One region of the Streptomyces fungicidicus genome, then DNA from elsewhere that is predicted to be linked to it. Evidence: predicted binding sites of a transcription regulator. Region 1 holds the regulator's gene; the other holds the start of a gene.
What was found. The regulator HrcA, encoded in region 1, represses chaperone genes, less so after heat shock. The targets are predictions, from matches to a motif close to TTNGCACTCNGNNNNNCNGAGTGCNAA.
Positions count from the first base shown of each region.

Region 2: a site for HrcA is predicted at 3,749-3,775, ahead of groES (co-chaperone GroES). Genes of this name have one in related genera too.

Region 1 covers NZ_CP023407.1:2,579,351-2,585,973, reverse strand. Annotated here, with positions in the region: gene hemW (radical SAM family heme chaperone HemW) at 1-606, shown strand, start outside; gene CNQ36_RS11660 (DUF3097 domain-containing protein) at 732-1,538, opposite strand; gene CNQ36_RS11655 (MBL fold metallo-hydrolase) at 1,573-2,301, opposite strand; gene hrcA (heat-inducible transcriptional repressor HrcA) at 2,474-3,490, shown strand; gene dnaJ (molecular chaperone DnaJ) at 3,490-4,629, shown strand; gene CNQ36_RS11640 (nitronate monooxygenase) at 4,888-5,961, shown strand; gene CNQ36_RS11635 (16S rRNA (uracil(1498)-N(3))-methyltransferase) at 5,958-6,623, shown strand, end outside.
Region 2 covers NZ_CP023407.1:4,657,183-4,663,805, forward strand. Annotated here, with positions in the region: gene CNQ36_RS21470 (RNA polymerase sigma factor) at 1-565, shown strand, start outside; gene CNQ36_RS21475 (class I SAM-dependent methyltransferase) at 566-1,753, opposite strand; gene CNQ36_RS21480 (polysaccharide deacetylase family protein) at 1,889-2,767, shown strand; gene CNQ36_RS21485 (polysaccharide deacetylase family protein) at 2,764-3,555, shown strand; gene groES (co-chaperone GroES) at 3,922-4,230, shown strand; gene groL (chaperonin GroEL) at 4,379-6,001, shown strand; gene CNQ36_RS21500 (hypothetical protein) at 6,173-6,623, shown strand, end outside.

The DNA of each region.
Region 1 (6,623 bases):
GCGTCCCTGGACGCGGCGATCGGCGCGGGCCCGGACCATGTCTCCGCGTACGCGCTGATCGTCGAGGAGGGCACGCAGCTCGCCCGGCGGATCCGGCGGGGCGAGGTCCCGATGACGGACGACGACGTCCACGCGGACCGCTATCTGATCGCCGAGGAGATGCTGTCGGGGGCGGGCTTCGACTGGTACGAGGTGTCCAACTGGGCGACCTCCGAGGCCGGGCGCTGCCTGCACAACGAGCTGTACTGGCGCGGCGCCGACTGGTGGGGCGCGGGGCCCGGCGCGCACTCGCACGTGGGCGGGGTGCGCTGGTGGAACGTCAAGCATCCGGGGGCGTACGCGGCGGCGCTGGCGGAGGGGCGTGCGCCGGGGGCGGGGCGGGAGGTCCTGTCGGACGAGGACCGGCGGGTGGAGCGGGTGCTGCTGGAGCTGCGGCTCGAGGAGGGTGTTCCGCTGTCGCTGCTGCGCGCCGACGGGCTCGCTGCCGCGCGCCGGGCCCTCGCGGACGGGCTGCTGCGGCGTGAGCCGTACGAGGAGGGCCGCGCGGCCCTGACCCTGCGGGGGCGGCTGCTCGCCGACGCGGTGGTGCGGGATCTGGTCGACTGACCTTTTCTCGCCCCCGCCGCCCCTTCCCGTCCCGTCCCTGGGGGCTGCGCCCCCAGACCCCCCTGTCGGCCCTTCGGGCCTCGTCCTCAAACGCCGGACGGGCTGAAAACAGCGGGGTACGTCCGTCACGCCGCGGCGGTCACGAAGTCGATCAGTTCTTCCACGCGGCCCAGGAGCTGGGGCTCCAGGTCCTTGTACGAGTGGACCGAGCCGAGGATCCGCTGCCACGCCTCACCGGTGTTCGCCACCCGCCAGCCCAGCGCCCGGCACACCCCCTTCTTCCAGTCCTGACCCCGTGGCACCCGCGGCCACGCCTCGATGCCGACGGACGCCGGCTTCACGGCCTCCCAGACGTCGATGTAGGGGTGGCCCACCACCAGCGCGTGCTCGCTCGTCACCGACTCCGCGATCCGCCACTCCTTCGAGCCGGGCACCAGGTGGTCCACCAGGACGCCCAGCCGCGCGTCCGGGCCGGGTGCGAATTCGGCCACCACGGACGGCAGGTCGTCCACGCCCTCCAGGTACTCCACGACCACGCCCTCGACGCGCAGGTCGTCGCCCCACACCTTCTCGACCAGCTCCGCGTCGTGCCGCCCCTCGACGTAGATCCGCCCCGCCCGGGCGACCCGCGCGCGTGCGCCGGGAACGGCCACCGAACCGGACGCCGTACGGGTGGGACGCGCCGGACCGGCGGACGGTCGTACCAGCGTCACCACGCGCCCCTCCAGCAGGAACCCGCGCGGCTCCAGCGGGAACACCCGGTGCTTGCCGAAGCGGTCCTCCAGGGTCACCGTGCCCGCCTCGCAGCGGATCACCGCGCCGCAGAAGCCCGTGCCGGGCTCCTCCACCACCAGTCCCGGCTCGGCCGCCACCTCCGGCACCGGCTGCGGCTTCTTCCACGGAGGGGTCAGATCGGCGGAGTACTGGCGCATTCTGATGACGATACGAGGAGCGCGCCCGCCGTGATCAGTCCGACACGCCGAAACGGGCCGCCAGGGCGTCGCGCTGGGCCCGCACGAACGCCGCGTTCACCACCGCTCCGTGACCGGGGACGTACCGCGCGTCCTCGCCGCCCAGCTCCAGCAGCCGGTCCAGCGCGGCCGGCCAGCGCGACGGCACGGCGTCGGGGCCGGCCTGCGGCTCGCCCGACTCCTCGACCAGGTCGCCGCAGAAGACCACCTCCGGAGAGCCGGGGACGAGCACCGCGAGGTCGTGGGCGGTGTGCCCCGGACCCACGTTCGCCAGCAGCACCTGCAGACCGCCGCCCAGGTCGAGCGTCCACTCGCCGGACACCATGTGCCGGGGCGCGACCAGCGCGTCCACGGCCACCTCCGCCGTGTGCGCGTCCAGCCCGTGGCGCACCGCGTCCGCCCGCAGCTCCGCCCGCCCGCGGCCGGACAGCACCGCGTCCATGCCCACCGCGCCGAACACCTCCGCGTCCGGGAACGCCGGCGCCCCCAGGATGTGATCGAAGTGGGGGTGGGTGAGCGCGAGATGCGTCACACGGCGTCCGGTGAGCGTCCGCGCCTCCGTCCGCAACCGCGCGCCCTCGGCCGGGGCGGAGCCCGCGTCGACGAGCAGCACGCCGTCCGAGCCCACCACGAGCCCCGCCGTGCAGTCCCACACGGGCAGCCGGCACCGTCCCACGCCGGGCGCCAACTGCTCCCATCCCGTCTCTTCCCAAGTCACGGTCATGACGGGACGCTATCGGGGACGGGCCCGCCCGGCGCGACGGCGTGGGACCGGCCTTGCCCGGGGCGTACCCACCGGCCGTACACTTGGCCGGGGAGGTCTGGCACTCGCGTACGAAGAGTGCCAGGGGGTCCCGGGGAAGTATTCGGTCGGAAGGCATCTGGAGGTGTGCGCGATGCTCAGTGAACGCAGGCTCCAGGTGCTGCGCGCCATCGTCCAGGACTACGTCGGCACCGAGGAGCCCGTCGGCTCCAAGGCGCTCACCGAGCGGCACAACCTCGGCGTCTCCCCGGCCACCGTGCGCAACGACATGGCGGCCCTGGAGGACGAGGGGTTCATCGCCCAGCCGCACACCAGTGCCGGGCGCATCCCCACCGACAAGGGCTACCGCCTGTTCGTCGACAAGCTCGCCGGCGTCAAGCCGATGACCGCGCCCGAGCGGCGCGCCATCCAGAACTTCCTCGAGGGCGCCGTCGACCTCGACGACGTGGTGGCCAGGACGGTGCGGCTGCTCGCGCAGCTCACCCGGCAGGTCGCCGTCGTGCAGTACCCGTCGCTCACCCGCTCGACGGTGCGCCACGTGGAGCTGCTGGCCCTGGCGCCCGCGCGGCTGATGCTGGTGCTGATCACGGACACCGGCCGGGTCGAGCAGCGCCTGGTCGACTGCCCGGCGCCGTTCGGCGAGGCGTCCCTGGCGGACCTGCGGGCGCGGCTCAACAGCCGGGTCGCCGGCCGCCGCTTCAGTGATGTGCCGAGCCTGGTGGAGGACCTCCCCGAGGCCTTCGAGGCGGACGACCGCGGCACGGTCTCGACGGTGCTCTCCACACTCCTGGAGACGCTCGTCGAGGAGAACGAGGAGCGTCTGATGATCGGCGGCACCGCCAATCTCACCCGCTTCGGACATGACTTCCCCCTCACCATCCGGCCCGTCCTTGAGGCGCTCGAGGAGCAGGTCGTGCTCCTCAAGTTGCTTGGCGAGGCGGGGGATTCGGGCATGACCGTGCGCATCGGGCACGAGAACGCCTACGAGGGACTCAACTCCACGTCCGTCGTGTCGGTGGGCTACGGTTCGGGCGGCGAGGCTGTTGCCAAGCTCGGCGTGGTCGGACCGACACGCATGGACTACCCGGGAACGATGGGAGCGGTACGCGCAGTGGCACGGTACGTCGGACAGATCCTGGCGGAGTCGTAGTGGCCACGGACTACTACGCCGTACTCGGCGTGCGCCGCGACGCGTCGCAGGAGGAGATCAAGAAGGCCTTCCGGCGGCTCGCCCGCGAGCTGCATCCGGACGTCAATCCTGATCCCAAGACGCAAGAGCGGTTCAAGGAGATCAACGCCGCCTACGAGGTGTTGTCGGACCCGCAGAAGAAGCAGGTCTACGACCTCGGCGGCGACCCGCTCTCGCAGGCCGGCGGCGCCGGTGGCGCGGGCGGCTTCGGGGCCGGCGGCTTCGGCAACTTCTCCGACATCATGGACGCGTTCTTCGGCACGGCGTCGCAGCGCGGGCCGCGCTCGCGCACCCGCCGGGGTCAGGACGCGATGATCCGGATCGATGTCGAGCTGGACGAGGCCGCGTTCGGCACGACCAAGGACATCCAGGTCGACACGGCCGTCGTCTGCACCACGTGCAGCGGCGAGGGCGCCGCTCCGGGCACCACCGCGCAGACCTGTGACATGTGCCGTGGCCGCGGTGAGGTCTCGCAGGTCACGCGGTCCTTCCTGGGCCAGGTCATGACGTCCCGCCCCTGCCCGCAGTGCCAGGGCTTCGGCACGGTCGTCCCGACGCCGTGCCCGGAGTGCGCGGGCGACGGCAGGATCCGTTCCCGCCGCACCCTGACGGTCAAGATCCCGGCCGGTGTCGACAACGGCACCCGGATCCAGCTGTCCGGCGAGGGCGAGGTCGGGCCCGGCGGCGGTCCCGCCGGTGACCTGTACGTGGAGATCCACGAACTGCCGCACGCGCAGTTCCAGCGGCGCGGCGACGACCTGCACTGCACGGTCACCCTCCCGATGACGGCGGCGGCCCTCGGCACCAAGGTGCCCCTGGAGACGCTGGACGGTCTGGAGGAGGTCGACATCCGGCCCGGCACCCAGTCCGGCCAGTCGATCCCGCTGCACGGCCGGGGCGTCACGCATCTGCGCGGCGGAGGCCGGGGCGACCTCATCGTCCACGTCGAGGTCCAGACCCCGACCAAGCTCGACCCCGAGCAGGAACGCCTGCTCCGCGAACTCTCCAAGCTGCGCGGCGAGGAACGGCCCACGGGCCAGTTCCAGCCGGGGCAGCAGGGGCTGTTCTCGCGGCTGAAGGACGCGTTCAACGGGCGCTGATCTGTCTGGCGCCGGGCGTCGGGGGTCCTGCCGGGGGTCCGGGGGTCGTCCCCCGGGCAGGCACAGTCAGCCGGGGCAGCAGGGGCTGTTCTCGCGGCTGAAGGACGCGTTCAACGGGCGCTGATCCGTCCGGCGCCGGGTGCCGGTCGCGGTCGGTGCCCGGTGTCGGGGCCGGGCGCGGTGACCTCGGGGAAAGTGCCTCGTGCCCGGGGGAAGGGCGCGTTCGGAGTCGGCCGGGGGACGTGGCAATATGCGCTCATGTCCTCCGTACCGACCGATCTCCTCCCGCACCCGATCGTGCAGGCGCCCATGGCGGGCGGTGTCTCCGTGCCACAGCTCGCCGCCGCCGTGTCCGAGGCGGGCGGGCTCGGTTTCCTCGCCGCCGGGTACAAGACCGCGGACGGGATGTACCAGGAGATCAAGCAGCTTCGGGGACTGACCTCCCGGCCCTTCGGTGTCAACCTCTTCCTGCCGCAGCCGGAGACCGCCGACCCGGCCGCCGTCGGCGTCTACGCCCACCAGCTGGCCGGTGAGGCCGGCTGGTACGAGACCGAGCTCGGCGACCCGGACAGCGGCCGCGACGACGGCTACGACGCCAAGCTCGCCGTCCTGCTGGACAACCCGGTACCGGCGGTGTCGTTCCACTTCGGTGTGCCGGCCCGTGAGGCGCTGGACTCCCTGCGCCGCGTCGGCACGTACACGCTGGTCACCGCCACCACCGCGGAGGAGGCCCGGGCCGTGGAGCGGGCCGGCGCGGACGCGGTGATCGCGCAGGGCGTCGAGGCCGGCGGCCACCAGGGCACCCACCGCGACGTCCCGGAGACCGACGGCTCCGGCGTGGGGCTGCTGTCCCTCGTCGCCCAGGTCCGGGAATCCGTCGGCATCCCGGTCGTCGCCGCCGGCGGCATCATGCGCGGCGGCCAGATCGCCGCCGTGCTCGCGGCCGGCGCCTCCGCCGCCCAGCTCGGCACCGCCTTCCTCGCCACCCCCGAATCCGGCGCGCACGCCCTGCACAAGCAGGCCCTGACCAACCCCCTGTACGTCCGCACCGAGCTGACCCGCGCCTTCTCCGGCCGCCCGGCACGCGGCCTGGTCAACCGCTTCCTGCGCGAGCACGGCCCGTACGCGCCCGCCGCCTACCCGGACGTCCACCACCTCACCGCGCCGCTGCGCAAGGCCGCCGCCAGGGCCGGGGACGCGCAGGGCATGGCGCTGTGGGCGGGGCAGGGCCACCGGATGGCACGCGAGCTGCCCGCAGGGCAGCTGGTGGAGGTCCTGGCCGCCGAACTCGCCACCGCCAGGGCGGCGTTGTCGACGGGAGGCGCCCGATGACCGCCCCGGTCTTCGTCGTCGACGACTTCGCCACCGACGGCTCCGGCCGCCATGTGCTCGACGGCCCCGAGGGACGGCACGCCGTCGCCGTGAAGCGGCTGCGGGCCGGCGAGGCCGTCGTGCTCACCGACGGCGCGGGCCGCTGGGCGGAGGGCGAGGTCGACGGCACCGAGGGCAAGGACCGGCTGATCGTGCGGCTCGGCCATGTCGTCGAGGAGCCCGAGGAGTTCCCCCGGCTCACCGTCGTCCAGGCGCTGCCCAAGGGCGACCGGGGTGAGGTGGCCGTGGAGACGATGACCGAGGTCGGCGTCGACGTGATCGTGCCCTGGTCGGCGTCGCGCTGCATCACGCAGTGGAAGGGCGAGCGGGGTCTGAAGTCCCTCGCCAAGTGGCGGGCGACGGCGCGGGAGGCCGGCAAGCAGTCCCGGCGGGTGCGCTTCCCGCGGGTCGCGGACGCGGCGACGACCAAGCAGGTTGCGTCACTTCTCGCCGAAGCGGACTTCGCGGCCGTGCTGCACGAGAGCGGGGTCGAGCCGCTGGCGACCGCCGGGCTTCCCGCGTCCGGGGACGTCGTGCTGGTCGTCGGGCCGGAAGGGGGCGTTTCTCCGGAGGAGTTGGCGGCCTTCGAGGGGGCCGGGGCGCGGGCCTACCGGCTGGGGCGG
Region 2 (6,623 bases), 2.1 Mb from region 1:
GGAACCCGAGGTGCACGGGCTCGCCGCGCTGCTGGAGTTCCAGGCCTCCCGCGCCGCCGCCCGTACCGGCCCGGACGGCGGACCGGTCCTGCTCAGCGACCAGGACCGCACCCGCTGGAACCGCATGCTCATCGCCCGTGGCGTCACCGCCCTCACCCTCGCCGACGCCACCGCCGCCGGAGCCCCGGGGCCGTACGCCCTCCAGGCGGCCATCGCCGCCTGCCACGCGTCCGCGTACCGCTACGAGGAGACCGACTGGCCCCGGATCGCCACCCTGTACGCCCTGCTCGCCGCCCGCGCACCCTCCCCGGTCGTCGAACTCAACCGCGCGGTGGCCGTCTCCATGGCCGAGGGCCCCGCCGCCGCGCTGCCCCTGGTCGACGCCCTGACCGAGGTGCCGGCGCTGCGGGAGTACCACCTGCTGCCCAGCGTCCGCGGCGACCTGCTGGCCCGCCTCGGCCGTACGGAGGAGGCGCGGGCGGAGTTCGAGCGGGCGGCGTCGCTGACCCGCAACGCGCGCGAGAGGGAGCTGCTGCTGCGCCGCGCCGCGGGAACCGGCGCGTGATCACCGCACCGGATGCCCCAGCAGCATCGTCGGGGCGCCGGCGACACGGGTGAGGAACACCGTGACGGACTCGGGGCCGTACGGCTTGGGCATGACCTTGCGGCGGAGCTCCTCCGGCTCGACGGCCGAGCCGCGCTTCTTCACCGTCAGCGTGCCGACCCCGCGCTCACGCAGCAGCGCCTTCAGCTTCTTGACGTTGAACGGCAGCCGGTCGGTGATCTCGTGGGCGCCGGCGTACGGGGTGCGGTGCGCCTCGTCGGAGGTGATGTAGGCGATGGTCGGGTCGATCAGCCCGCCGCCGAGGTCCTCGGCCACCTCGGCGACCAGATGGGCGCGGATGACCGCGCCGTCCGGCTCGTACAGATACCGCCCGACCGGCCGGACCTCGGGGTCCGGGAGCATCGTGGCGGGTGTCGCGTAGACACCGGCGTCGGCGGGCAGCAGCGTCGCCCGCCGCGCCCCCGGCGTCACGTCGGGGCCGAACCAGAGGATGGCCTCCTTCACGTCCCCGCCGTCCGAGACCCACTCGGCCGTCGCCTCCGCGGGGATCGCCTCGTGCGGAATGCCGGGCGCGATCTTCAGCAGGCCGAGCGGCGCCGCGAGCGCGGCCGACACGGCCCAGGACAGGGGAGGGGAGTAGGCCTCCGGATCGAAGATCCGGCCGCGTGCGGAGGAGCGCCGGGCCGGGTCGACGAACACGGCGTCGTATCCCGAGGTGTCCACCTCCGTCACATCGGCCTCGCGCACCTCGATCAGGTCGCCGAGACCCAGCGCGTCGGCGTTGGCGCGGGCCACCTGGCAGGTCAGCGGGTCCCGGTCGACGGCCAGCACCCGGATCCCGGCGCGGGCGAACGCGAGCGCGTCGCCGCCGATCCCGCAGCACAGGTCGGCGACGGACCGCACCCCGGTCGCCCGGAGGCTCTCGGCCCGGTGGGTCGCCACACTCGTCCGCGTCGACTGCTCGACGCCGTGGGGCGTGAAGAACATCCGGGCGGCGTCCCGCTCCCCGAACTTGGCCACCGCCCGCTGCCGCAGCCGCGCCTGGCCGAGCGCCGCCGACACCAGTGCGGCGGGGTGCTCGCGGCGCAGCCGGGTCGCGACGGCGAGTTCGCGCGCCGGGTCGGTGTCGCGCACCTCGTCGAGGAGGGCGCGGCCTTCGGGGGTGAGGAGGGGGGCGAGGTCGTTCACCGCCTCATTGTGGGCCAGTCGGTGGACCGTACGCCTCCGGCCGCGGTGTCGGGCCGTGGCCGGGGGTGCCGGCTGCGAGGATCCGGCACCATGCGAGTAGTAGGACAAAACGATAAGAGGTGGACGTGGGGCGGTGTGCGGACCGGCCTCGCCGTACTCGCCCTCGCCACCATCGCCTCGGCCTGCGGACAGGGCGATTCCTCGGAAGTGACGCCGGCCGGTGGTCAGCAGGCCCTCAAGGAGCCCCCGGCCCGCGCGCTCGACGCCTACGCCGACAGACTGCGCGCCGCGCACGCCGCCAGGGTCGCCGCCGCGAAACGCTGGGGCCTGAAGCGGGTGCCCCTGACCGCCCCGCCGCCCCCGGCGAAGAAGCCGGAGATCACCACCCGCGACGGCTTCGAGGTCGACGGCCACCGCCGGCTGGGACTCCCCCCGGTCTTCACCACCGTCCCCACCGAGGAGAAGATCCTCTTCCTCACCATCGACGACGGCGACGAGAAGGACCCGGCGTTCCTGCGGATGATGAGCGAACTGAAGATCCCCTACAGCGCCTTCCTCAGCGACTACCTGGTCAAGGAGGACTACGGCTACTTCAAGGAGATGCGCGACCGGGGCGCCGGCCTGCACAACCACACCCTCCACCACCCCTATCTGCCCGCCCTGTCCTACGCCCGCCAGAAGCGCGAGATCTGCGGCATGCAGGCCACCATCGAGGAGCGCTACGGCAAGCGCCCCACCCTCTTCCGGCCGCCCTACGGCAACTACGACAGGAACACCCTGCGCGCCGCCAAGGCCTGCGGGATCACCCACGTCCCGCTCTGGAACGAGGAGGTCTTCGTCGACCACTGGGAGTACCGGGAGTGGGACCGCGGGCTGCACCCCGGCGACATCGTCCTCAGCCACTTCCGGGGCCGCGAGGACTGGAAGGGCACGATGCCCGACATGATCCGCCGCTTCCTGAACAAGGCCACGGCGGAGGGCTACGCGGTGGCCCGCCTGGAGGACTACCTGTGAGGGCCGGCCCGCCGGCGGCCGTCCTCGCCCTGCTGGCCGTGCTCGCCGGATGCGGTCCGCCGGGCGGGGCGCAGGACGGGGTGGGCCAGTCGCCCGGGAGCGCCGCGGCGTCGGCGGACGGCCCGCTCCCGCCCGTCGTCGCCCGGGTGCCCACCCGGGACAAGGTCGTCTTCCTCACCTACGACGACGGCGCCGAACGCGACCCCCGCTTCATCGACCTGGTGCGCGAGCGCCGGCTCCCCGTCAGCATGTTCCTGACGGACAGTGTGGTGGGCCCCGGCTACGCCCACTTCGCCCGTCTGCGCGCGGTCGGCGCGAGCCTGCAGAACCACACCCTCGACCACCGCGCCCTGCGCGGACTGCCGTACGCCGGCCAGCGCGCCGAGATCTGCGGCCAGCAGCGCAAGCTCCGGTCCCGCTTCGGCGTCCGCCCCCGGCTCTTCCGCCCGCCCTACGGCGCGTACGACACCACCACCCTGCGCGCCGCCGCCGACTGCGGCATCGCGGCGGTGGTCCTGTGGCGGGTCACCCTGGAGCCCGACGGCCACCTCACCTACACCCACGGCCCCCACCGCCTGAACCCCGGCGACATCATCTCCGTACCGTCCGACGAGGCCCCGCCCCTGTCACTGGCGCAGCGAACCTCTCGTCTCCTTGCGGAACTGGAGAAGCGGGGCCTGACAGCAGGCCACCTGGAACACCACACCGACCACCTCGTCCCGCGGGCGGCGCCTGACGAGCACCATTCGCCGTCCAGCCCGTCGGCGGCACCCGGGGATCACCGTTGACCTGGCGTCCCTTCGGCGGTTCCCGGTGGGCGCCGCCCACTCGACAGCCCGTCCGGCGTTTGAGGACGAGGCCCGTTCAGGGCCGAAGCGGGGGCCCGGGGGCGGCAGCCCCCGGAGACGCCCACCACAACCCCCCGAGCTGCACAACCCGGCGCGAAACGACACCCCCACCGCCGACGCGCCGCACGGCAAACTGGCACTCCGCTTGACCGAGTGCTAATCCCGGTCATAGTCTCAGGTCTGGCACTCCCCCCTGGAGAGTGCCAACGTAGCGACGGGCAGGTCCGGCACCCGCGACGACGGATCGACCTGGTCGCCACCTCAGACAGTTAACCCCGTGAGATCTCCGAAGGGGGAGGTCGGATCGTGACGACCGCCAGCTCCAAGGTTGCCATCAAGCCGCTCGAGGACCGCATCGTGGTCCAGCCGCTCGACGCCGAGCAGACCACGGCTTCGGGCCTGGTCATTCCGGACACCGCCAAGGAGAAGCCCCAGGAGGGCGTCGTCCTGGCCGTGGGCCCGGGCCGCTTCGAGGACGGCAACCGCCTTCCGCTCGACGTCGCCGTCGGCGACATCGTGCTCTACAGCAAGTACGGCGGCACCGAGGTCAAGTACAACGGCGAGGAGTACCTCGTCCTCTCGGCCCGCGACGTCCTCGCGATCATCGAGAAGTAAGGGGAATCCGGGGGTCACCCCGGACCACCCGACCTCGAAGCAAGCACCTTTGCTCGAACACTGCGCCCCTGGCCCCCGCATCCCATGAGAAGCCGGGCGCCCGGGGCGCAGTGTCTTCACCCAGATTTCCGAGAGGGCTCCCGCTGCCATGGCGAAGATCCTGAAGTTCGACGAGGACGCCCGTCGCGCCCTCGAGCGCGGCGTCAACAAGCTTGCCGACACGGTCAAGGTGACGATCGGCCCCAAGGGCCGCAACGTCGTCATCGACAAGAAGTTCGGCGCCCCCACCATCACCAACGACGGTGTCACGATCGCCCGTGAGGTCGAGATCGAGGACCCGTACGAGAACCTCGGCGCGCAGCTGGTGAAGGAGGTGGCGACCAAGACCAACGACATCGCTGGTGACGGCACCACCACCGCCACCGTGCTGGCCCAGGCGCTGGTCCGCGAGGGCCTGAAGAACGTCGCCGCCGGTGCTTCCCCGGCCGCCCTGAAGAAGGGCATCGACGCCGCCGTCGCCGCGGTCTCCGAGGACCTGCTCGCCTCGGCCCGCCCGATCGACGAGAAGTCCGACATCGCCGCCGTCGCCGCGCTGTCCGCCCAGGACCAGCAGGTCGGCGAGCTCATCGCCGAGGCGATGGACAAGGTCGGCAAGGACGGTGTCATCACCGTCGAGGAGTCCAACACCTTCGGTCTGGAGCTGGACTTCACCGAGGGCATGGCCTTCGACAAGGGCTACCTGTCGCCGTACTTCGTGACGGACCAGGAGCGCATGGAGGCCGTCCTCGACGACCCGTACATCCTGATCACCCAGGGCAAGATCGCCTCCATCGCGGAGCTGCTGCCGCTGCTGGAGAAGGTCATCCAGGCCAACGCCTCCAAGCCGCTGCTGATCATCGCCGAGGACGTCGAGGGCGAGGCCCTGTCGACCCTGGTGGTCAACAAGATCCGCGGCACCTTCAACGCGGTCGCCGTGAAGGCCCCCGGCTTCGGTGACCGCCGCAAGGCGATGCTGCAGGACATGGCCGTCCTCACCGGCGCCACGGTCGTCTCCGAGGAGGTCGGCCTCAAGCTCGACCAGGTCGGCCTGGACGTGCTCGGCTCCGCCCGCCGCGTCACCGTCACCAAGGACGACACCACGCTCGTCGACGGCGGTGGCAACAAGGAGGACGTGACCGGTCGCGTCGGCCAGATCAAGGCCGAGATCGAGTCCACGGACTCCGACTGGGACCGCGAGAAGCTCCAGGAGCGCCTCGCGAAGCTGGCCGGCGGCGTGTGCGTGATCAAGGTCGGCGCTGCCACCGAGGTGGAGCTGAAGGAGAAGAAGCACCGTCTGGAGGACGCCATCTCCGCGACCCGCGCCGCGGTCGAGGAGGGCATCGTCTCCGGTGGTGGCTCCGCGCTGGTCCACGCCGTCAAGGTCCTCGAGGGCAACCTCGACAAGACCGGCGACGAGGCCACCGGTGTCTCCGTGGTCCGCAAGGCCGCCGTCGAGCCGCTGCGCTGGATCGCCGAGAACGCCGGCCTCGAGGGCTACGTCATCGTCTCCAAGGTCGCCGAGCTCGAGAAGGGCAGCGGCTACAACGCCGCGACCGGCGAGTACGGCGACCTGGTCAAGGCCGGCGTCATCGACCCGGTCAAGGTGACCCGCTCCGCGCTGGAGAACGCCGCCTCGATCGCCTCCCTGCTCCTCACGACCGAGACCCTGGTCGTCGAGAAGAAGGAAGAGGAAGAGCCGGCCGCCGCCGGTGGCCACGGCCACGCCCACTGACGACGTAGACAAGTCGCCAGAGCCTGAACGAGGGCCCGGCAACCCCGGAAACGGGGCTGCCGGGCCCTCGCCGTGTCCGCGGCCGCCCGATCATGGAACCGCGCCGGGGTCCGCGACGGTCTCCCCGGGGACCAGCCGGAACGGACCAGCCGGAACAGAGGGGACGGGGCGATGAGCCAGGCACTGTACGAGGAACGGTCCCGCAACCCGTGGGCGACCACCGCCGAACTCACCGAGGACACGCTGCGCAGAGGCAGCCGGACCACACCGGTGGACGAGCTGAACCTCGCCGCCATGGCCGAGGCGTACGTGCGCGGATCCTGGCTCGGCGGCGGTGGCGCCGAACGCCCCCTGGGGGCGCTGGAGCAGACCCCCGGCGCCGTCCCGGTCACCCGCGTGACCGGCACCACCACCCTCCTGAAGGTGCGCAGGGCCGCCGACTTCGCCCACGCGCTCGGCGAACTGGCCGTGCGAAGGTGCGGCGGGGCGGACCAGGTGGCCGCCCTCTCCGCACGGGCACAGGCGGAGGGCGTCCCGCTCTGGATCGCCCGGCGGTACGCGCCGGGTCCCGCCGGGCCGGTCGCCGTCGCGGTGGACCGGCGCCTGGTGCGCGTGGACGTCT